DNA from 2 places in the Wukongibacter baidiensis genome. Region 2 is predicted to be linked to the other one. Evidence: a T-box and tRNA genes for the amino acid it is inferred to sense, from the RefSeq annotation. Region 2 holds a T-box; the other holds one or more tRNA genes.
What was found. The T-box of region 2 lies ahead of pheS (phenylalanine--tRNA ligase subunit alpha). A T-box ahead of a tRNA ligase gene usually reads a tRNA of that ligase, here a tRNA-Phe.

Region 1 (12,014 bases), 3.1 Mb from region 2:
ACCCATACTTTGAAGGAAGCTAAGGATGCATGCAAGTTGGCTACTAAGACTAGGGGTATAAAAGATGTTGTTAATAACATTAAGGTTGAATCCTACGGCAAATACGATGATTCGACTATAAATAACAGAATTTCTGATGCTCTTACTACAACAGACTTGAGTTACATGGATATAGAACATATAGTTAGAGATGGTAGGGTAACTCTGACTGGTTATGTGAATAACAGAAGAGAAGTTGAATTAGCAAAGGAACTAGCTATGGGTGTTGAGGGCATTAAGAAGGTTATAAACAAACTAAGAATACGAAGAGATAATCAAAAGCAGATATAATTTAGGTATTAGCTGTTAAGCTCTTGGGACAAGTAAGTTAATCTTAACATAAAAAGAAAGTGACCCTAAAAAAACAGAATATGTTATCTCAGAAAAGTCTCTTATAGACTTATCCCGGGGTGTTTCAGAATGAGTGAAGTTCAAGGTTTTAAAATTCAGGCGGTTTGGCTAGTACTGACCGTACATGCCAAGTCGTCTGAATTTTAAATAACGCAGAAATTCGCCATTCTGAGGCACCCCCTATTTATAGAATAATCCGATACCTACCAGCATGGCCAAAAGACCCAGTACTCTGTAGCTCGATATACTTTTCTGGGCCATATCGAAAAATCCGAAGTGTTCTACTATCATAGATGTAAGCAATTGACTGAATATGACTATGGCAAAGGCCACTAACGGCCCGATCTTAATAATGGATAAGGTCAGGGTACTCATTATTCCCAGTCCTAAAATGGCTGATATTATTAGAAATCCTACCCCAAATTTCACATCTCTTAGTTTTAAAATATTGCCTATTAGATCTCTTTTTACAAGAACAACGGCACTTAGTATGACAATCTGTGTGATTACAGGAACCATTACCGTTGGAAATATTCCAACTTTATTACCTATCATACCATTTATACCGCCTTGTACTGCTATGAATATTCCACCTATTAATGCAGCTATTATTCCATAATACAACATGTTTTTTCCTCCATCTCTAAATCCTGATTTTTCATGACCAATTTGAGTTAAAACATTCTTTTTTGTCTAAATCGCGCTAAGAGTCATGACCTTTACGACATATTTCCTGGGAAATGGAAATAATTAAATATTTTTGCGGTAATTTTTAATTCGACAAAATTAGTATATCATATTCTCGTGGAATATGTTAAATAATGCCTCCTTATATAATGACTCTATTTGACATTAACCTCGTCATATTTTTTATCGCTTTAAGATATTTGTCACATTTAATATATTTATAAATCTAACCATATTTGCATATACTATCACATAGTTTACAGACACTATTTCAAGATAGACTGTTTTATTTTTTTCAATATTTTATATCAATTGCATGTATTATTATATAAATACTCTAAGGGAGGCAGTTATATGAACCATGAAGAGATTCTTCAGAGTGTAATTAAGTGTAACAATTCTAAAATAGTTCTGATTGTAATGGATGGCATTGGAGACATAAGGAATAGAGACTATCATTATAAGACCCCACTTGAATATGCAAAGACTCCGAATCTCGACAAGCTGGCTTCGGAATCAGTTGTCGGTAGAATGATTCCTGTGTCTTTAGGTATTACTCCGGGAAGTGGACCTGGTCACGTAGGACTTTTTGGCTATGATCCAATGGACATTACCATAGGTAGAGGGGTTTTGGAAGCAGTAGGTCTAGATCTTAGGTTACAAGACGGTGATGTAGCAGCTAGATGTAATTTTGCTACTATGGATGATAATGGGTTGATTATCGATAGAAGAGCCGGTAGGATTCCAACTGAAAAGACTATTGAACTTTGCAACATCTTAAAGTCTATAAAGGAAATCGATGGCGTTGAAATAATAATTGAGCCCGGTGAAGGTCATAGATTTGTAACTCTTTTCAGAAGCAAAGATAAGAAAATAGACTGTCTTATCAACGATACTGATCCTCAAGTTGAGGGTAAGTCTCCTCTAGAAGCTAATGGCGAAAATGATGCATCCAAATTTTTAGCTACAGTGGTAAATAAGTTTATTAAACAAGGATTCGAATTATTAAAGGATCATACATCGACAAATGCTTTCTTAACTAGAGGTTTTTCAAAGAAACCTACGCTTCCAAGTATGAGAGAAAAATATTGCCTTGAATCAGCAGCAATAGCTGCATATCCTATGTACAGAGGTATAGCTTCTTTATTGGGTATGAAGCTTCTTAAGGCTCCTAAGTCAATAGAAGGCCTATTCGAGACCTACATAGAAAACAGACAGAAGTATGACTTCTTCTTTATCCATGTAAAAGGAACTGATCAAGCCGGAGAAGATGGTGATTTTGAATCAAAGGTAAGCTGTATAGAAAAGGTAGATAAGGCTCTTCCTATACTTTTAAAGAACAGACCAGATGTGATCGCGGTAACGGGAGATCATTCTTCTCCATGCTCTATGCGTTCACATAGCTTTCATCCCGTTCCAGTGCTTGTTAACAGCGAATTTTCTGGGAGAGATGATGTTGTATGTTTTAATGAAAATGCCTGTAATGTTGGAGGTCTTGGCTTTTTTGAAAGTAAATATCTCATGACCTTGCTTCTTGCAAATGGCAAAAGGCTTAATAAGTTTGGAGCATAGAAAAATATCACAATAATCGAAGGCGCTTAATAGCGTCTTTTAAATTTTGCTTTTGTACTTATTATTAAATTCGTATTTTTGTAAAATCTAACTTTTAATCAAGATTCTTCTGTATCCTTTCTCTGTTTATATACCATAATTATCTTGTAATTATTTAATGGCTATTATCAAAAACTAACTGTGAAAGGAGGAAGAAAATTTGAAAAAGTATAGATTTTTACTAACACTATTCACTGTATTTTGTTTGTTGATGGTATTTAATATAAACAGTGTTAATGCTGCTCAGGCTCAGAATGATACAGATGTATATATAGTAAAAAAAGGGGATTCCTTGTGGAAGATAGCAGTTAGATATCAAGTAGGTATTAGTGAGATTATTGCTGCTAACCCTCAATTTAAAAATCCTGATTTGATATATCCTGGTGACAAGGTATATGTTCCTTTATTCAGTAACGTTAAAGCTATAGAGCAAGAGGTTATTAGATTATGTAATTTAGAAAGGCAGAAAGCAGGGTTACCGGCATATTCACATAACTGGCAATTATCCAGAGTTGCTAGATATAAGTCAGAAGATATGGCCAACAGAGGATATTTTAGCCATACTTCACCAACCTATGGCTCTCCTTTCCAAATGATGAAGAATTTCAAGATTAAATATAGTGCGGCTGGAGAAAACATTGCCATGGGTCAAAGAACAGCCCAAGCTGTTGTTCAAGGATGGATGAATTCATCAGGGCATAGGGCCAATATATTAAGTCGAAACTTTACACAAATTGGAGTTGGATATGCGAAAAACTCTAAGGGAACAATTTATTGGACACAAATGTTTATTAGACCATAATAGATAAAAAAGTGACTTCTGGTCGCCTTAGGCTGTTGATAAACCCGAATTTCTTCGTTGTTGCTTCAATCAAGAACCCTTACGTATGTCTTTATACGCTGCGGCCTCTTGCTTCTAGCACGCCTCGAACTTCAGCTTTCTCAAAAGCCTATCATCTTGTTGACTTTGTCAACAAGATGAAGCGACTTCAAGTCGCTTTTTTTGTTCAGATTATCTTCTGCAGAATTTTAAATTTTCTATGAGCCTTCCGAGGTTAATTCTCAGTTTATTTCAAGTACTTGCACTTCTTCTTCAATAACACATTCAGAAACATATAATGGAGCTTTTTGTTTTTTTGCTATTGTCGAAGCTAAGCTTGCATCATTAATGAGTTGATATACAGCTGAGTCTATATCTGAGTTTAACATATTAGTTAGTGTTGAAATTCCAGCTGATGCATTCACCTTAATTCCATTAGAAAAAATAAAGTTAGAAATGCTGTCTAGTAAGTTTTCTGTAAGTCTAATAGATTCATCTATGTAATAGGGTGTTAAAACCACGAATTCATCGCCTCCAAATCTACACACATATGTATCTGGAGGTATGTTATTTTTTAATACTGATGCTAATTCTTTAAGTATAATATCGCCTTGTATATGACCATATTTTTTGTCAATATATCCAAAATCATTAATATCAATAAATATTATTGTTGCATTTTGCTTCTTTTTTATAAGTTCCTTTGCATGATGGTAAATATAGTCGCTTTTATATAATTCTGTAAGGAGATCAACATGTTTACCTAATTCAGTATAAATTTGAATCTTTGTTACAATTCCAAGTAATTCATCATTATCCATTACTAGTAAAACATCTAGTTCACTTTTATCTATCATTTCTTTTGCTTGCCAAAGAGGAGTACACGAAGAAATAGATATAATTGTTTGGCTCATAGCGTCTGCTACAATTCTATTTGAATGCACTCCTATTAAATGTCTATATGTTAATATACCTACTAAACGTTCTTCTTCAACTACAGGAAAAAAATCAATACCTTTTTTTACTACAAGATCTTGAGCTACTTTTACTCCTTCAAGTAAGTCTATATGTCTGAAGTTCTTTAACATGATGTCTGATACGTTTCTCATCATAGCTCTACGGATTTGCTAACGTGTACAACAATATTAAGGTGTGCTTTTATTATTGTAGTTTCGTTAGCTACCTTCTCCCCTTCATCCAAAATAATATTTATTAATTTATCCTTAGGAAGCATATCTATTAAAAATTTTCTAACAACAATGGCTTCAATTACATGGTGGTCAACTTTTATAATTTCATATTGGTTTGGTGATAGTATATCAACCATTCGTCTAGCAGCTTCAGGTCCAATAGGAGCGTTTTTGCCAACAATTAGGGCATCTTGCATAGGTGGGATTTCAAATTCCGATAAGCTCATTTTTATCTCGGCTCTTTTTTTGTTTTCCACTATATCTCTCATATTCGATTCTCCTTTTGACAAATTTCTCTATAATTTTACCACATCGTGTATATGTAAACAATATTTTACTAGAACTTTAGTCCCATTTTTTATTTTTTTCTTCATATTAATAATTTTAGAGTTATATTTTCCTAATTAATATTCACGTTTTTGATAGCTCTAACACCATCTATGAGTATTATTTCCCTTAACTAAGAGAATCTATCCGCTCAACTAGTTTTAAATAAAAATAAAGGGCATTAAAGCCCTTACCTTTGATGTGATTTCTTTCGAAGAGACGATATAGATAGAAACTCGGGGGCATCGAACCACTTTGCTTTGGTCAAATCTCTCCTCAAAAAATGCACGCAATAAAAAAAACTTGGTTAACTAACCAAGCTTGTCTTTGGTGCCCAGAGGCGGAATCGAACCACCGACACGGGGATTTTCAGTCCCCTGCTCTACCGACTGAGCTATCTGGGCAAATTAAATTTTGGTGGACCTTCAGGGACTCGAACCCCGGGCCTGCCGGTTATGAGCCGGACGCTCTGACCAACTGAGCTAAAGGTCCAAATATGGCGTGCCCACAGGGATTCGAACCCCGGACACACGGCTTAGAAGGCCGTTGCTCTATCCAGCTGAGCTATGGGCACATATTTATTGGAGCGGTAGAAGGGATTTGAACCCTCGACCCTCGCCTTGGCAAGGCGATGCTCTACCACTGAGCCACTACCGCATGATTCATATTAAGCTTATTCATTATTATAGTGTCCATTATTGCTTTTTTTATAACACATAGAAAATTATAAACTTTTTTAATTATACTATTTTGCAAAAAAAAATACAACTCAAAAGATTGACTTAAATAATAATGAATTAATTTAATTGGTGCGGGTAGAGGGACTTGAACCCCCACGTACAAGACACTAGATCCTAAGTCTAGCGCGTCTGCCAATTCCGCCATACCCGCAGATTAAATGGCGATCCAGAAGGGACTCGAACCCTCGACCTCTAGCGTGACAGGCTAGCGTTCTAGCCAACTGAACTACTGGACCGTATTTTAATAGTTTATTTGCTCATCAGCAAATAATTTGGTGGGCGCAACAGGACTTGAACCTGTGACCCCCTGCTTGTAAGGCAGGTGCTCTCCCAGCTGAGCTATGCGCCCAAGTCAGCTTCTAATAACTAGAAGCTAAATAAATTGGTGACCCCTAGGGGACTCGAACCCCTGTTACCGCCGTGAAAGGGCGGTGTCTTAACCGCTTGACCAAGGGGCCATATTGTGGTTGCGGAGACAGGACTTGAACCTGCGACCTCCGGGTTATGAGCCCGACGAGCTACCAACTGCTCCACCCCGCGTCAATAATGACTGCATCTATGGCTCATGTATATAATTGGCTCCAGAGGTGAGATTCGAACTCACAGCCTACCGGTTAACAGCCGGTTGCTCCACCATTGAGCTACTCTGGAACTTAAAACTGGCAACGACTTACTCTCCCAGGCGGCTGCCCGCCAAGTACCATCAGCGCTGAAGAGCTTAACTTCTGTGTTCGATATGGGAACAGGTGTATCCTCTTCGCTATTATTACCAGATTTCTTTTGAGATAATAAAACATATTTATTCTCTCAAAACTGAACAATGGAAAGTATGGTCAAGTCCTCGACCTATTAGTACCTATCAGCTAAAGACATTACTGCCCTTACACCTTAGGCCTATCAACCAGATAGTCTTTCTGGGGTCTTAATCCATAAATGGATGGGAAATCTTATCTTAAGGTGGGCTTCGCGCTTAGATGCCTTCAGCGCTTATCCCTTCCGTACATAGCTACTCAGCGGTGCTCCTGGCGGAACAACTGATGCACCAGAGGTACGTCCATCCCGGTCCTCTCGTACTAAGGACAGCTCCTCTCAAATTTCCTGCGCCCACAGCGGATAGGGACCGAACTGTCTCACGACGTTCTGAACCCAGCTCGCGTGCCTCTTTAATGGGCGAACAGCCCAACCCTTGGGACCTACTACAGCCCCAGGATGAGACGAGCCGACATCGAGGTGCCAAACCTCCCCGTCGATGTGGACTCTTGGGGGAGATAAGCCTGTTATCCCCGGGGTAGCTTTTATCCGTTGAGCGATGGCCCTTCCACTCGGAACCACCGGATCACTAAGCCCGACTTTCGTCCTTGCTCGACCTGTATGTCTCGCAATCAAGCTCCCTTCTGCCTTTGCACTCTTCGCGCGATTTCCAACCGCGCTGAGGGAACCTTTGGGCGCCTCCGTTACTTTTTGGGAGGCGACCGCCCCAGTCAAACTGCCCACCTGACAGTGTCCCAAGACCGGATCACGGTCTCTGGTTAGAACTTCAGTATTACAAGAGTGGTATCCCAACAACGACTCCGCACAAACTGGCGTCCATGCTTCTAAGTCTCCCACCTATCCTGTACATGCAATACCAAAATCCAGTGCCAAGCTACAGTAAAGCTCCACGGGGTCTTTCCGTCCTGCTGCGGGTAACCGGCATCTTTACCGGTACTACAATTTCACCGAGCCTACTGTTGAGACAGTGCCCAAATCGTTACGCCTTTCGTGCGGGTCGGAACTTACCCGACAAGGAATTTCGCTACCTTAGGACCGTTATAGTTACGGCCGCCGTTTACTGGGGCTTCGGTTCACAGCTTCGCATACGCTAACCACTTCCCTTAACCTTCCAGCACCGGGCAGGCGTCAGCCCCTATACATCATCTTTCGATTTAGCAGAGACCTGTGTTTTTGCTAAACAGTCGCTTGGGCCTATTCTCTGCGGCCACCTCGGGCTATTCACCCTAACGTGGCACCCCTTCTCCCTAAGTTACGGGGTCATTTTGCCGAGTTCCTTAACAGTAGTTATCTCGCTCGCCTTAGGATTCTCTCCTCACCTACCTGTGTCGGTTTACGGTACGGGCACCTTTTATCTCGGTAGAAGCTTTTCTTGTCAGTGTGGAATCAGCAAGTTCGCTACTTATTTTTCGCTCCTCATCACCTTTCAGGATTGCAAAGACGGATTTGCCTATCTCTGCTCCCTACGGGCTTGAACCCACTCAACCAACCGTGGGCTTTGCCTATCCTCCTGCGTCCCTCCATTCCTCAAACGATAAAGTGGTGGTACAGGAATCTTCACCTGTTGTCCATCGCCTACGACTTTCGTCCTCGGCTTAGGTCCCGACTTACCCTGAGCGGACGAGCCTTCCTCAGGAAACCTTAGGTTTTCGGCGGGTAGGATTCTCACCTACCTCTCGCTACTTATGCCAACATTCTCTCTTGTATAAAGTCCACTGCTCCTTACGGTACAGCTTCAGCCGATATACAATGCTCCCCTACCCCTGCCATACGGCAAGCCATAGCTTCGGTAACAGATTTGAGCCCCGGTAATTTTCGGCGCAGAGCCACTCGACTAGTGAGCTATTACGCACTCTTTAAATGAGTGGCTGCTTCTAAGCCAACATCCTAGTTGTCTAAGCAGCTCCACATCCTTTCCCACTTAATCTGTATTTAGGGACCTTAGCTGATGGTCTGGGCTGTTTCCCTCTCGACTACGAATCTTATCACCCGCAGTCTGACTCCCAGATAAAAGAATACGGCATTCGGAGTTTGATAGGCTTCGGTAGGCGGTGAAGCCCCCTAGGCCATTCAGTGCTCTACCTCCGTTTCTCTAAATCTGAGGCTAGCCCTAAAGCTATTTCGGGGAGAACCAGCTATCTCCGAGTTCGATTGGAATTTCTCCGCTATCCACAGGTCATCCGATAGCTTTTCAACGCTAAACGGTTCGGACCTCCACGAAATTTTACTTTCGCTTCATCCTGCCCATGGATAGGTCACCCGGTTTCGGGTCTACGGCATGCAACTAAATTCGCCCAGTTAAGACTCGCTTTCGCTGCGGCTCCAGACCAAAGGTCCTTAACCTTGCTGCATACCGTAACTCGTTGGCCCGTTCTACAAAAAGTACATGGTCGTTCATATAAAGAACTTCCACTGCTTGTAGACATAGGGTTTCAGGTTCTATTTCACTCCCCTCCCGGGGTTCTTTTCACCTTTCCCTCACGGTACTATCCTCTATCGGTCACCAGGTAGTATTTAGCCTTGGGAGGTGGTCCTCCCAGCTTCCCACAAGGTTTCACGTGCCTCGTGGTACTCTGGAGTAGTGCCAAGGATCTTCTTCTTTCACCTACAGGACTTTCACCTTCTGCGGTGGGCCTTTCCAGACCTCTTCGGTTAGAATACCTTCCTCTTTATGGCTCTATCCACAACCCCTAAAGCCGTAGCTCTAGGTTTGGGCTCTTCCCCTTTCGCTCGCCGCTACTGAGGGAATCGATTTTTCTTTCTCTTCCTCAGGGTACTTAGATGTTTCAGTTCCCCTGGTTGCCTCCAACTGCCTATGTATTCAGCAGAAGGTATCTAAGGTTTACTTAGATGGGTTTCCCCATTCGGACATTCCCGGATCAAAGCTTGCTTGCAGCTACCCGAGACTTATCGCAGCTTACCACGTCCTTCATCGGCTCCTGGTGCCAAGGCATTCACCCTATGCCCTTAATAACTTGACCAGTGAAATTGCTTTTATAGCAATTCTGTTTCTCTCCATTGTTCAGTTTTCAAAGAACAAAATTATGTTTGAGTGCTTTAACTTAATAGCATTCAAACATTCATGGTGGAGACGAGGAGATTCGAACTCCTGACCCCCTGCTTGCAAGGCAGGTGCTCTCCCAACTGAGCTACGCCCCCATAATTTTGTTGTATATTCAAATTGAATGTCCTTAGACATTCAAAACTAAACAGTGTAAGGTTTTCTCCTTAGAAAGGAGGTGATCCAGCCGCACCTTCCGATACGGCTACCTTGTTACGACTTCACCCCAGTCATTGATTTCACCTTCGGCAGCTTCCTCTTAAAAAGTTAGATAGCTGACTTCGGGTGCCCCCAACTCCCATGGTGTGACGGGCGGTGTGTACAAGACCCGGGAACGCATTCACCGCGACATTCTGATCCGCGATTACTAGTAACTCCAACTTCATGTGGGCGAGTTGCAGCCCACAATCCGAACTGGGACTGGCTTTTTGGGATTCGCTCCAGATTACTCATTCGCTTCCCGTTGTACCAGCCATTGTAGCACGTGTGTAGCCCAGAACATAAGGGGCATGATGATTTGACGTCATCCCCACCTTCCTCCGGTTTGTCACCGGCAGTCTCTCTAGAGTGCCCAGCTTAACCTGCTGGCAACTAAAGACAAGGGTTGCGCTCGTTGCGGGACTTAACCCAACATCTCACGACACGAGCTGACGACAACCATGCACCACCTGTCTCCTCTGTCCCCGAAGGGAAAGGTACGATTAAGTACCGGTCACAGGGATGTCAAGTCCTGGTAAGGTTCTTCGCGTTGCTTCGAATTAAACCACATGCTCCGCTACTTGTGCGGGTCCCCGTCAATTCCTTTGAGTTTCAGTCTTGCGACCGTACTCCCCAGGCGGAGTGCTTAATGCGTTAACTCCGGCACCGAGGGTGTGAACCCCCGACACCTAGCACTCATCGTTTACGGCGTGGACTACCAGGGTATCTAATCCTGTTCGCTCCCCACGCTTTCGTGCCTCAGCGTCAGTTGCAGTCCAGAGAGTCGCCTTCGCCACTGGTGTTCCTCCTAATATCTACGCATTTCACCGCTACACTAGGAATTCCACTCTCCTCTCCTGCACTCAAGCCATACAGTTCCAAAGGCTTACTACGGTTGAGCCGTAGCCTTTCACCTCTGGCTTATTTGGCCGCCTACGCACCCTTTACGCCCAGTGATTCCGGATAACGCTTGCCCCCTACGTATTACCGCGGCTGCTGGCACGTAGTTAGCCGGGGCTTCCTCCTAAGGTACCGTCATTATTCTTCCCTTAGGACAGAGTTTTACGACCCGAAAGCCTTCTTCACTCACGCGGCGTTGCTGCATCAGGCTTTCGCCCATTGTGCAATATTCCCCACTGCTGCCTCCCGTAGGAGTCTGGACCGTGTCTCAGTTCCAGTGTGGCCGATCACCCTCTCAGGTCGGCTACTGATCGTCGCCTTGGTAGGCCTTTACCCCACCAACTAGCTAATCAGACGCGGGTCCATCTTGTACCACCTGAGTTTTGACTAATGCGCCATGCGACGCTATAGTTTTATGAGGTATTAATCACCGTTTCCAGTGGCTATCCCTCTGTACAAGGCAGGTTACCCACGCGTTACTCACCCGTCCGCCGCTTTCCAGTTAATCCTTCATCCGAAGAATCAGTCATAACCTTCTCGCTCGACTTGCATGTGTTAAGCACGCCGCCAGCGTTCATCCTGAGCCAGGATCAAACTCTTAAAAAAAATCTGGCGTTTATTATATCTTTAGCTTGAATTATATCAAACTAAGGTTTAATTCCTTACACTGTTTAGTTTTCAATGTCCAAAGTTTTTTTCTGTCGTTTTAGCGACAAGAAATATTCTATCATGTTTTTCGTTTGTTGTCAACACCTTTTTTCTTTTTATTTCATCATTAAAGGTTTTGACATTTGATGCATAAGAATCATACATCTTGGTCGGTCATTACCGACGCTTAAATATAATACCATGCAACACCGTCGTTGTCAACACTTTTTTTCTAAGCTTTAACAAGCTACGCCTCAACAGCGACAAGTAATACTTTAGCATTATTTCAGTATAAAGTCAAATGGTTATTTTTGCTAAAATATATAGCCAATTATACCTCTCCTGATTTTGATAAATTCATTAACATTATGAAAAAGTATGATTTTTTTTGTTGTTTATGAGAAAACTACATATTATAGACTTTGAACTTTTATATAGAAAGTGTTTATTAAAATCGAGGTGGTCTTGTGATAACTATTTTTATCAGAACTATAATTCTTTATATATTGGTAGTCTCAGCTATCAGAATAATGGGTAAGGCTGAACTTGCTGAACTTCAACCCTATGATCTAGTTGTCATAATAATGGTATCAGAATTAGCGTCTCTGTCCATGGAAACATCAGAAATGCCTTTTATCAACGGTATAATAGCTATATCTACTTTAGTTTTT
Region 2 (12,014 bases):
AATTGTAATCTGCTGTAGATTTGAAAGATATGCATCATCTAAATACTTGTCAATCTCAATTAGTGATTCCTCAATATTCTTCCCTCTTAAGTCAATTTCATTTCTAATGGTCTGGGTTTTTGATTTCATTATGGAACCTATACTAGTCTTCTTTATATCTTTTTTCGTATCTTTTAATAGTCTTAAATTTGAAATATTCACATTGATCTTCATTATCCCAACCTGAACTGATACTTCACCATTTTGATTAGGCTTAGATAAAACAGTTCCCTCTTGGTTCAGATTTAAAACCTTTACCATGTCTCCACTTTTAACACTCTTTGGAGGCTTTGAGTCGGAAAGCTCTTCAGCAAAATTCACTGGTTCATGAAGGGCATCTATGCTTCCCTTCATTTTTTTTCTAAGTTCTTCTATTTTTTTGTTTCTCTCTTTACCAACATCCTTTGATATACCTCTTAGTTCCTTGATAATTTCATCTGCTTCTCTTTTCGTTTCCTTCAATAACGTTCGTGCTTCCTCTTTAGCTTCTCTTATCTCTCTATCTTTTTGATCCTTCAGCTTTTGATATTTCTTTTCATAATCATTCTTTAGTTTCTGAACCTCTAATCTCAATCTAATAGCTTCGTCTCTTTCCATCTCGGCAGTTTTTCTATTAGACTCGATTGAGGAAATTATCTCCTCAAATTCAATATCTTCATTGGTGATAAATTCCTTAGATTTATTTATAATCTCTTCACTCAATCCAAGTCTTCTAGATATTTCTAGGGCATTGGACTTACCAGGTACACCAATGAGTAACCTATAGGTAGGGCTTAATGTCTCAACGTCAAACTCAACCGACGCGTTTTCAACCCCTTCATTTGCTAAGGCAAACTGTTTCAATTCACTATAATGGGTCGTTGCTATAGTCTTTACCCCTCTATCATACAGATGAGTCAAAATAGCCATAGCTAGGGCAGCCCCTTCAGTAGGGTCTGTCCCTGATCCCAATTCATCAAGAATAACTAAATCTCGATCTGAAGCATCCTTTAATATCTCTACAATATTTGTCATGTGGGAAGAGAATGTGCTTAGGCTCTGCTCAATACTCTGCTCGTCGCCTATATCTGCATAGACTTGATTAAAGATTGAAATTTCTGTCCCATAATCAGCAGGTATATGCAAACCAGACTGAGTCATCAACACCATAAGACCTACAGTTTTCAAAGTAACTGTTTTACCACCTGTATTTGGTCCCGTGATAAGTAAGGTGTTAAATTTGTCTCCCAACCATATATTAGTTGGAACAACTTCCTTTACATCAATTAATGGATGTCTTCCATTTTTTATCCTAACGTAACCATTGTCGTTAAGTCTTGGCTCCATGGCCTTCATATCAATGGAAAGCTTAGCTTTAGCGAAAATAAAATCAAGCTTTGCAAGTATATCTTGGTTAATTTTAATATTTTCAGCTACTTCTCCAACTTGGGCAGAAATTTCCCTAAGAATCCTTTCAATTTCAGCCTTTTCCTTTAGCTTGAGTTCCTTTAGCTCATTGTTCATTTCTACTATAGCCATAGGTTCTATAAAGAGTGTAGCTCCACTTGATGACTGATCATGTACAAGTCCAGGAACATCTCTCTTGTTCTCTGCCTTTACAGGAACAACAAATCTATCTTGTCTTATGGTAATAATGGCATCCTGTAGAAATTTTTGTGTTCTGGAAGAATTTATTATTGAGTTCAATTTATTTCTAATAGAAGAATTTTTATTTTCAATTTGTCTTCTAATGCTCTTAAGGGTATGACTAGCATTGTCGGATATTTCATCGGCGCTAATAATAGCCTCCTCAATTCGCTCCTCAATATTTTTATATGTACTAATGTTAGATATTAGGCTTTGAAGTGGAGTAAATTCTTCTGAATCTGAAGCCTTTATAAAGTTTTTCAGAATCCTTGCAGTTCGTAGTGTATCCCCTACTTCTAAAAGCTGGCCTGGATATAGATATGATCCAATTTCAGCAACCTTTAGATATCTTCCTAGGTCATAGATAGGACCAAATGGTATCCTACCTTTTTGGATTAATATACTCACTGCTTCTGAGGTCTCTGATAATCTATCTTTTACCTCGTCCACATTATTTATTGGCTTTAACTCATCTATAAGATCTTTGCCAAGCCACGAAGTAGCTAAGTTTTTCAATTTTTCCTTTATCTTTGTATATTCTAGAACCCTAATGCTGCGTTCATTCATTTCCATTCTCCTTATACCTATAATCTATTACATGACGCCTCTTGAAAAATGTCCTTTGGTATAGTCTCCATTATCCTTATACCTACTAATAATTTCAAAAGCATCCTTCGAGAGACCCTTTTCACCTTTTAAAATTCTATCCAGAGTTTTACAATAAGCCTTTACTATACTTATTATTTCACTTTTATCTTCATTTGTAAACTGTAATCTCATATTTTTGACATTTTTTGGTACAATTTTCTCCATATTTTCCAGTAAAAACAACTTTTTAGAATTAAGTATATGTGTTCTACAGCCATTATCCCTTTGAATCGGGAAAACAATACCATATCTATCTTTAAGACCATATCTCTTATTGGAGCATAGACTACAGTTCTTATTATTCCCATTATCTGAAACAGCCTTTACAGGACAATATTCCGTTATCATCATAGGGAGATGTCCATATGCAATAATCTCCAGACCATTAATTTTAGAGACGAAATCGCTTATTTGGCTGTAATTTAGTTCTGGTGATAGAGTAATATCTGAAACATTTAATTCTCTCAGTTTCTGGGCAGCTAAACTGTTAAATATGTTGAATGAAAAATCAGTATGTATCTTTATATCCTCATCCATAAACATATTTAGCTGACCATGGTTAGATACTAATAGATGTCCACTTTCAATAATCACATCTCTTTTTTCTTTTATAACCTCTAATTCTCCATCGTATGTGATTCTATTCAAGGCAGGAATTAATTGTTTCTTTGCTTTACTTCCCATACTTAAGGCCTTTTCAAGATCATAGATGTTTGAATAATATATAGTGTGTATATCTGTTGATAGCACTGCATTAAGCTGTTCCATATTATTTACATATGCAGTTAGTGAGGTGTTATCTTCCTTTTCTTTGTTTATTATGTAGTCTAGCTTCATTGGCCTAAAATCAGTTTGTGGACGATTATTCATGTTGCTTCTCAGTTTATTTAAGCTTTCTATTGCCTCACGTCTAATATTATTCACTTCACTAATGGGTACTGTCACATTTGCATCAATATCGATTTCAATTTCTTCAAGTTTGTAGGCTGTATTCCCAAGCTTCTTTAATTGCTTTTCAAGCCTTTCTGCACTAAGGGGTTTATTAATCGCCTTTTCAACCTTAACGGTTCCTTTTTTAGTTATGTAGTTGTCGTTATCCCAAATATACAGCTCTAATTCGTCATCCAACTTACATTTTACAGCTCCAGAGATAGGGATTTTTTTCCCCTCAGATTTATAAGTTTCAGAAGCTTTACTGAGTAGTTCTACATCGGCTGTTTTGAAAACTTTGTCACCTTTAATTGCTTCTCCATTAAACTCTATCTCAATAGTATCCCTTTCAAAGGATTCTTCCACAAGTTTATTATTTCTAAACATTTTCTTGACTCTAATGCCTTTATTCTCTATCCTTTTATTTCTTACCTCAACCCCATCTCCTTTTCGGAGTACATCTGTAAGTTTTATCTTTAGCCTTCTTTTTCTCTTATCAAATTCCGCTACTTGCCCTATCTCTAAGCCTCTATTTCCTGGCTTTTCAAATCCCATTAGTTCTTTACCTTTTTCCCCTAACACATGACCCTTGGTGAAGTTTCGATTAAAGATTTGCATCAGCTCTTTTTTTGTATCTCCATCAATCTTTATATATCCCTTTTCATAATACATGTCAATAGCTTTCCTATAGGCACCTACAACAACTGCAACATATTCTGGCCTTTTCATCCTACCTTCAATCTTTAGGGATTCTACTCCAATTCTTAAAAGCTTGTCTAAATTTTCTATTGTATTTAAATCCTTGGGACTAAGTATATAGTTTCCATCTGAACTATCTATCTCTTTTTCGGTTTCTAAATCTACTAATTTATATGGTAGCCTACAGGGCTGAGCACATCTACCTCTATTACCACTTCTTCCACCAATCAAACTACTCATCAAACATTGCCCAGAGTAGCAAATACATAGAGCTCCGTGGACAAAAACCTCTATCTCCATATCGCTGTTCTCTTTTATATTCTTAATGCTATCTATACCCATTTCCCTAGCTAAAACAGTTCTTTTAATACCAAGGTCCTTTAGCAAGTTGATTCCCTCAAGGTTATGTATAGTCATCTGAGTACTTGCATGAACTTCAAAATCAGGGAAACTCTCCCTTATATATTTCAAAACTCCTAAATCCTGTATAATCACAGCATCAACATCTAAATTGTATAATAAGTTTATATACTCCATAAAGTCCTTAAGTTCTTCGTCGGCCACTATTGTATTTACGGTGACATATACCTTAACGTCTCTTATATGACAGTACTCTACTGCTTCTTTTAGTTTTTCTTCATCAAAATTGTTTGCATATTGCCTAGCTCCAAATTTTTTACCACCTAAATAGACTGCATCTGCTCCATTTTGTACAGCAGCAATTAAAGCCTCATAACTTCCAACAGGCGCTAAAAGTTCTACCTTTTTCACCTTATCACTCCTAAAATTTATAGTTAACCCAAATTATTCATGAAAAATTCGGATTAGTGGTTTAGTACACAACAAAAAAGTAGTAATATTATTATATCACTACTCATATAACATATTTCACTTATTAATATTTTTTGCAATAGGTACTTTAATCATTATCAAAGGCTTCTATAAACTCCTGAAGCTCTTTTTTAGTTTGAACTAATTTTACTTCACTTTGAACTAGCTTGTCTTTAAGGTCTTCATTAATTTTTTCAGCTTTTTTCAATTTATTATCCTTAACATTCAATTCATAACTCAGCTGATTCACTACTTCTTTCAATTCACTGTAGCTTGTCTCTATATTAACGAAGCTTTCTTTCATCTTCTCATACTCATTTAGTAAGTTTTCATAGTCCTTTTCCTTCTTTTCTATTTCCACTGTCGATGAGGCTAAAAGTTCTTTGGCCTTTTCCAACTCATCAACGGGTCTTTCTCGCTCACTCTTAAAACTGTTATACTCATCTAAAAGTTTAAAATATTCGTCACCAATATTAATCGAAGTTAGAACAGCTATCATAGCTGTACTGAATTTCTTATTTTTATCAGCTATTTCATTCATTTTATCATCTACATAGTTAGAAACTCTCTGCATGAATTCCCTTGGCTCTTCACCAACTATTGTATATTCTTGTCCTAAAATTTTTACTATGACTCTATTTTTATCTGTCATCTACTATACAACCCCTTTAGATTAAACAAATCTACTAAATAACTACTTCTATATCTGCTTAATTTTTCCTTCTAGAACTTTTAATTAAGATATGAGTATTCTGCTCCATTTTCAACTTAGTTTTTTTATCCAAACATCACTCTATAGTAATTTTTAAGTAAGTTTCATAATTGTATTTACATCATTGGATTCTTATAATCTATTTCATCTTATTTTCATAAGCACGTTGACTACAAGCTAGTATAGCTTATAAATATATTTTACCACACTTTTAGTCTAAAAGATTTGAAATATTGCATAAACCCGTATTATTCATAAAAAATTAAAAACTTTGCTACGCCCTTTCTAATTTCCTAGGAATAATGCGGGTTAAAGATAAAAGTAGGGCTGTCTCATAAAATAATTTTATGAGTACAACCCTAGGATGTTTCAGATCAAACTATTTTTATCTCAATTCTGCACTTAACTTCTGACTTAGCTCTTCTAGCATTTTGTCAAATACTTTATTTACTTCTTCATCTGTTAGAGTTCTATCCTTAGCTCTAAATGTTAAAGAGTAAGCCATACTTTTATTTCCTTCAGAAATCTGTTTACCTCTATATACATCAAATAGTGTACATGTCTCTAGAATGTCTCCACCATTATTATTTATAATATCTTCTATTTCCTTTGAGTATATCTCTTCTTTAACAATAAGAGCCATATCTCTAGAAGTTGAAGGGTATTTAGGTAGAGGTTTATATATCGTATCTATTCTTGTTATCTGAAGAAGAATGTTGAAATCTATATCAGCTACATATACTCTGTTGCTAAACCCATAATTCTCTAGTATATCAGGGTGTACTTCTCCTATAGTTCCAAGTATATGGTTTCCGTAAACAATGTTTCCACATCTTCCAGGATGGAATAGCGAATGATTTTTTTCAGGCTCCATAACACACTTTTCTATTCCTAGTTTATTTAAAAGCTCCCATACAATAGCTTTTATACTAAAGAAATCTATATCTTCCCCATACATTCCTAGAGTCAATACCTTCTTCTCGATAGGTAGCGATGTTACAGGGATCTCACGTGGAATAAATGTGTTACCTAACTCAAATGCCAATGCCTCAGATACATTTCTCTTATAGTTTCTTGCAAGAACATCAAGCATATTAGGAACCAAGGTTGTTCTCATTATACTGTACTCTTCACCCAAAGGATTAAGTAACTTTATATTTCTTCTTAAGAAGCTATCTTCTGGAGTATTTATCAAATCCAAACTCTTCGGACTAACGAAAGAGTATGTAGTTATTTCATTAAGTCCTAAAGAATTTAGTGCACCCTTTGTATAGTCTTCAATTACTTGTGCATTTGTCTTAGCTCCCCATGTTGCTCCCTTAGGAAGTGTTGCTTCTATAACGTTATAGCCATATATTCTGGCAACCTCTTCAACAATGTCAATTTCCTTTAATAGATCTTGTCTGTAAGTTGGAATGCCTACTAATAGCTTTTCTTCTTTCTTCTCCACAGAAAGCTCTAATCTTCTAAGAATATCACTAATTTCCTCTGAGCTCAGCTTAGTTCCTAAAAGACTGTTTATTCTTTCAGGTCTTACTTCGATAGACCATCCTTCTAGTTTATCATCATATATGTCGATTTTACCCTTTACAACCTTACCAGCACCTAGCTCTTCTATAAGCTGGCATGCTCTATCGGCAGCTGCTTCAGCAACATTTGGATCTATTCCCTTTTCAAATCTTGCAGAAGCCTCTGTTCTAAGTCCTATCTTTCTTGAAGAAGTCCTTATATTCTTTTTGTTGAAGTGAGCGGCCTCTATAAATATCGTCTTAGTATTATCCGATATTTCAGTGTCTTCTCCACCCATTATTCCTGCAATACCTATAGTATCCTTTGCATCGGCTATTACAAGAACCTCTTCATCAAGCTTTCTTTCTGCTCCATCTAAAGTAGTGGTCACTTCATCCTTCTTAGCTCTTCTAGCTATTATTTTTCCACCTGTCAGTGTGTTTAAATCATATGCATGTAGTGGCTGACCATATTCAAGCATAACAAAGTTTGTTATATCAACAATATTACTAATAGGTCTAACTCCAGCCTTCATAAGTCTAAGTTGAAGCCAAGTTGGTGATGGCTCAATCTTTATATCCTTTACAACTCTACCAACAAATCTTCTACACAGGTCTTTATCTTCAACTTCTGCACTAATGTAATCATTTATATCTTCTACTTCTTCTTTGATGTTTATTTCTGGATACTTCGTAGCCAAGTCAAAGGTAGCTGATGTCTCTCTAGCCATACCCAACATACTTAAACAATCGGGTCTGTTAGGAGTGATCTCAAATTCAATTACATGATCATTAAGACCTAATGCTTCTTCTATGCCTTCTCCAAGTGTATATTCACCATTAAGTATTAGTATTCCGTCTTTCATATCCTTAGGAATTACACTATCACCAAATCCTAACTCTTCTGCTGAGCAAAGCATACCGTTTGACACTTCTCCTCTAAGCTTTCCTCTTTTGATTTTTATGCCTCCCGGTAGTCTAGAACCAACTAAGGCCACTGGCACATAGTCTCCAACATTGATATTTTCAGCTCCAGTTACGATCTGAATAACCTCTTCTCCAATATCAACCATTGGAATTACTAGTTTGTCTGCATTAGGGTGCTTTTTTATTTCAACTATTTTACCAATAACAATTTTTTTAGCATCCTCTATAACCTTTTGTACACCTTCAGTATTGGAACCTGATAAAATTAATTTTTCCTCTAATTCTTCTATCGGAATATTATCTATATCAACATAATCCTTTAACCAACTTACTGGTACTAACATATTCTTCCTCCTTACATTGTTCTGCTATTTGCTTTTAGATCCAGCTTATAGCCTCTATTTATTGTTTATACTCTTTCTTCACCTGACTTTGTCCTAGTTATTTTATAGACGTATCTCCTAGAACTGGTCTATAAATCTCATATCATTTTCGAAGAAAAGTCTTATATCATCTATCTCATGCTTTAACATTGCTATTCTATCAACACCCATACCAAAGGCAAAACCACTGTAAACCTCTGGATCTATTCCACATTCCTCTAAAACATTTGGATGAACCATTCCACAGCCTAGTATCTCTATCCATCCACTTCCTTTACACATTCTACAACCATTTCCACCACATTTGAAACATGATACATCTACTTCACCACTTGGCTCTGTAAATGGGAAATCGTGAGGTCTAAACTTTGTTCTTGTATTTGCACCAAAGAGTCTTTTTGCAAAGATATCTAGAGTTCCCTTTAGGTCTCCCATAGTAATATTTTTATCGATAACAAGCCCTTCTACTTGGTGGAACATCGGAGAGTGAGTTGCATCAAGTTCATCGGATCTGAAACATCTTCCCGGTGAAATAACTCTTATAGGGGGCTTCGAATTCTGCATTGTTCTAATCTGAACAGGAGAAGTCTGAGTCCTTAGTAGAATGTCATTGCCTATATAGAATGTATCTGAAAAATCCCTTGATGGATGGTCCTTTGGAGCGTTTAACGCATCAAAGTTATGATAAACTGTTTCCACTTCAGGCCCTTCAGCTATTTTATATCCCATTCCTATGAATATGCTTTTAATTTCGTCTAGAACTAATGTCAGAGGATGTTTATGACCAACTTTTTCAGTCTTTCGTGACATAGTTACGTCGATAACTTCACTTTCTAATCTAGCTAATTTTTCCTTTTCTTTTATAACAGATTTATTTTCTTCTAACACAGTCTCAATAGCAGTTCTAACTTCGTTTGCTAGTTTACCTATTACAGGTCTTTCTTCACTGGATAACTTACCCATACCTCTTAATAAAAGGGTTAATTCTCCCTTTTTACCTAAATACTTAACTCTAAATTGATCTAGCTGATTTAAATTTTCAGCGGATTTAATATCAATTTTTGATTTTTCCAAAATCTCTAAAAGTTGCTCTTTCATCTTATTTCTCCCTTCTCTTTATATAAATTTATTATCTTTCATATAACGCATTTATAGTCGTTTTAACTTAGCTTTTCATAGAAATTTGGACTTAACTCGAATTATTCATGAATAATTCGGGCTTAACGTTATATTCTTTCAAAAAATAATAAAAGCCTCCATCCACAAGGGACGAAGGTTGTTTTCGCGGTACCACCCTTTTGTTAAGCGTAAAAAATGCATAGCTTTACACCTAACCACTCGTCTGACATTATAACGGCGTCACCCGATAAGACCTACTTAGTTTCAGTCCTATAGCTCCAGAGTGAACTTCAGATAATCCTTAGGTAGAAATGCTCTCAGCCGATGACATTTCCTCTCTGTAAATAGTCATTACCCTACTTTTCTCTTTCACAGCCAATTTAATTATTTAAAATATTCACTAACAAGCCAATACTTGTTTATATAAGAGATACGCATCCAGGTTTCCAGTTAACATAAATATTTCCCAAAACACTTGAGCCATATACATCATTGATAGATGCACCCCTTTTACTAGTTTGCTTAGGTAAAATTATAGCACAGCAAAAAAGGGTTTACAAGTAGTTATTTTTTAAATTATTTAATTTTCTGAAAAATAATCCTGCCTTACTATCTCATATATAATAATACCTGATGCTATAGAAGCATTTAATGATTCTGCTTTCCCAATTATTGGTATCTTGATTTTTATATTGGAAAGCTCCATTAATTCATCTGATATTCCATTGGCTTCATTGCCGATAATGATTGCATTCTTGCTTCTATAATTTGCCTCAAAATGATATTTTTCAGCCTGTAATGTTGTAGCAATAATATCTGTGTCCCGCGACTTCAAATCATTAATAATATTACTGGTTTCATCTACATGTATTACCGGCAAGGTAAAAATAGATCCCATAGTTGACCTTATTGTTTTGCTATTATAGATATCAACTGTTCCCTTCAAAACTATTATCCCATCCACACCTGCTGAATCGGCAGTTCTAATTATTGTTCCAACATTACCTGGGTCTTGGAGTCTATCTAAGATAATCAAAACAAACTTGTCCTTATTAATGATTTCATTTAAATCATAGGATTCTCTTTTAACAACTCCAATTATACCTTGGGAATTGTCAGTAGTCGATATTTCTTTTAAAATCTTATCGTTTACTTTATATAAATCTATATTTCTAGAAGCTATATTGTTTAATAGCTCAGTCCCTCTATTAGTCTTAGTTATTTCTTCACCATAATATACAGCACTAATATTTGCATTATTGTTAATACCGTGCTCTATTATTCTTAAGCCTTCTATAATGAATTCGCTATTTTTTTCTCTAAATTTTCTTTTATGAAGCATCTTAATATGCTTTATATGTTTATTAGATAAGGAAGTTATTTCAAGGGTCAATTATAACACACCTATCTCTTCTCAATTTTTTGTATATCGTCATTATGGCCTATAACAACTAGAACATCTCCATCCTCAATCAAATCTGTAGCCCTAGGTGAGATATCTATATTAGGTCCATGTTTAATAGCCATAACGTTAATTCCATATTTTGATCTTATATTGAGTTCTCTTAAGCTTTTACCTATCCATTCGTCTAGGGTTGCAATCTCAACTATACTGTAATCTGGAGCTAATTCAATATAGTCCATTATGTTTGAAGAAACTAGATTATGAGCTACTCTTACTCCCATTTCTCTTTCTGGGAATACTACTCTATCGGCACCTATTTTATATAAAACCTTAGCATGCATTTCGTTCTGAGCTTTGGCTACAACATATTTCACACCAAGTTCCTTAACCATCAATGTAACAAGTATAGAAGATTGGATATTTGATCCAATCGTTACCACTGCAACGTCAAAGTTTCTTATTCCTAAAGACTTTATTGAGTTCTCATCTGTGGCGTCAGCCTGAACAGCATGTGTAACTTGATCAGCAATACTTTGTATTGTTTCTTCATTTCTATCTACTACCAATACTTCATTTCCCATATTGCAAAGTGTTTTCGCAACACTTGAACCAAATCTTCCACAACCAACAATTACAAATTGCTTTTTCATATAGCCACCCCTCTATCCAACCATTACTTTTCCCTCGGGATATCTAACTAGTCCTTTATTACTCTTCTTCTTTCTACCTAATGCAAATACAATAGTTAATGCACCTACTCTACCAGCAAACATGGTAAGTGATATGACTATTTTCCCAATCAAACTAAGCTCTGAAGTAATTCCTAGTGAAAGTCCTACAGTTCCAAAGGCAGAAACGGTTTCAAAAAATATATCAAGAAAATCTTGATTTACTTCTGTAATGGAAAGAATCATTGTAACAACGCCAACCCACATCACACCAATAAGAACTATTGCCAATGCCCTATTTGCCATATCCTTAGAAATTCTCCTTCTGAAAGCCTCTATGTCATTTTTACCTCTTATTATTGATATAAAAGATAAGAATAGAACTCCAGCCGTAGTAGTTTTTATACCTCCAGCCGTGGAACTTGGCGATCCTCCAATAAACATCAAAATTATTACGAAGAACTTTGACGCCATTGTTAATTTGTCCATTGGCAGAGTATTAAATCCAGCAGTTCTAGG

Region 1: it encodes a tRNA-Phe, which carries the amino acid that the T-box ahead of pheS (phenylalanine--tRNA ligase subunit alpha) is inferred to sense. The anticodon was not compared.

Annotation. Positions count from the first base shown of each region.
Region 1 is NZ_CP138202.1:2,368,017-2,380,030, forward strand. Features, by position in the region: gene R9X47_RS10715 (BON domain-containing protein) at 1-330, shown strand, start outside; gene R9X47_RS10720 (DMT family transporter) at 571-1,017, opposite strand; gene R9X47_RS10725 (2,3-bisphosphoglycerate-independent phosphoglycerate mutase) at 1,432-2,649, shown strand; gene safA (SafA/ExsA family spore coat assembly protein) at 2,900-3,490, shown strand; gene R9X47_RS10735 (GGDEF domain-containing protein) at 3,751-4,620, opposite strand; gene R9X47_RS10740 (hypothetical protein) at 4,617-4,967, opposite strand; tRNA gene R9X47_RS10745 (tRNA-Phe) at 5,354-5,429, opposite strand; tRNA gene R9X47_RS10750 (tRNA-Ile) at 5,441-5,517, opposite strand; tRNA gene R9X47_RS10755 (tRNA-Arg) at 5,523-5,599, opposite strand; tRNA gene R9X47_RS10760 (tRNA-Gly) at 5,608-5,682, opposite strand; tRNA gene R9X47_RS10765 (tRNA-Leu) at 5,833-5,916, opposite strand; tRNA gene R9X47_RS10770 (tRNA-Asp) at 5,925-6,001, opposite strand; tRNA gene R9X47_RS10775 (tRNA-Val) at 6,039-6,114, opposite strand; tRNA gene R9X47_RS10780 (tRNA-Glu) at 6,149-6,223, opposite strand; tRNA gene R9X47_RS10785 (tRNA-Met) at 6,230-6,305, opposite strand; tRNA gene R9X47_RS10790 (tRNA-Asn) at 6,342-6,416, opposite strand; rRNA gene rrf (5S ribosomal RNA) at 6,423-6,539, opposite strand; rRNA gene R9X47_RS10800 (23S ribosomal RNA) at 6,595-9,517, opposite strand; tRNA gene R9X47_RS10805 (tRNA-Ala) at 9,620-9,695, opposite strand; rRNA gene R9X47_RS10810 (16S ribosomal RNA) at 9,769-11,301, opposite strand; gene R9X47_RS10815 (YetF domain-containing protein) at 11,811-12,014, shown strand, end outside.
Region 2 is NZ_CP138202.1:5,648,866-5,660,879, reverse strand. Features, by position in the region: gene R9X47_RS25580 (endonuclease MutS2) at 1-2,232, opposite strand, end outside; gene R9X47_RS25575 (DUF3656 domain-containing U32 family peptidase) at 2,260-4,713, opposite strand; gene zapA (cell division protein ZapA) at 4,862-5,425, opposite strand; gene pheT (phenylalanine--tRNA ligase subunit beta) at 5,871-8,264, opposite strand; gene pheS (phenylalanine--tRNA ligase subunit alpha) at 8,382-9,401, opposite strand; T-box leader at 9,566-9,804, opposite strand; gene R9X47_RS25555 (TrmH family RNA methyltransferase) at 10,003-10,815, opposite strand; gene R9X47_RS25550 (potassium channel family protein) at 10,827-11,477, opposite strand; gene R9X47_RS25545 (TrkH family potassium uptake protein) at 11,490-12,014, opposite strand, start outside.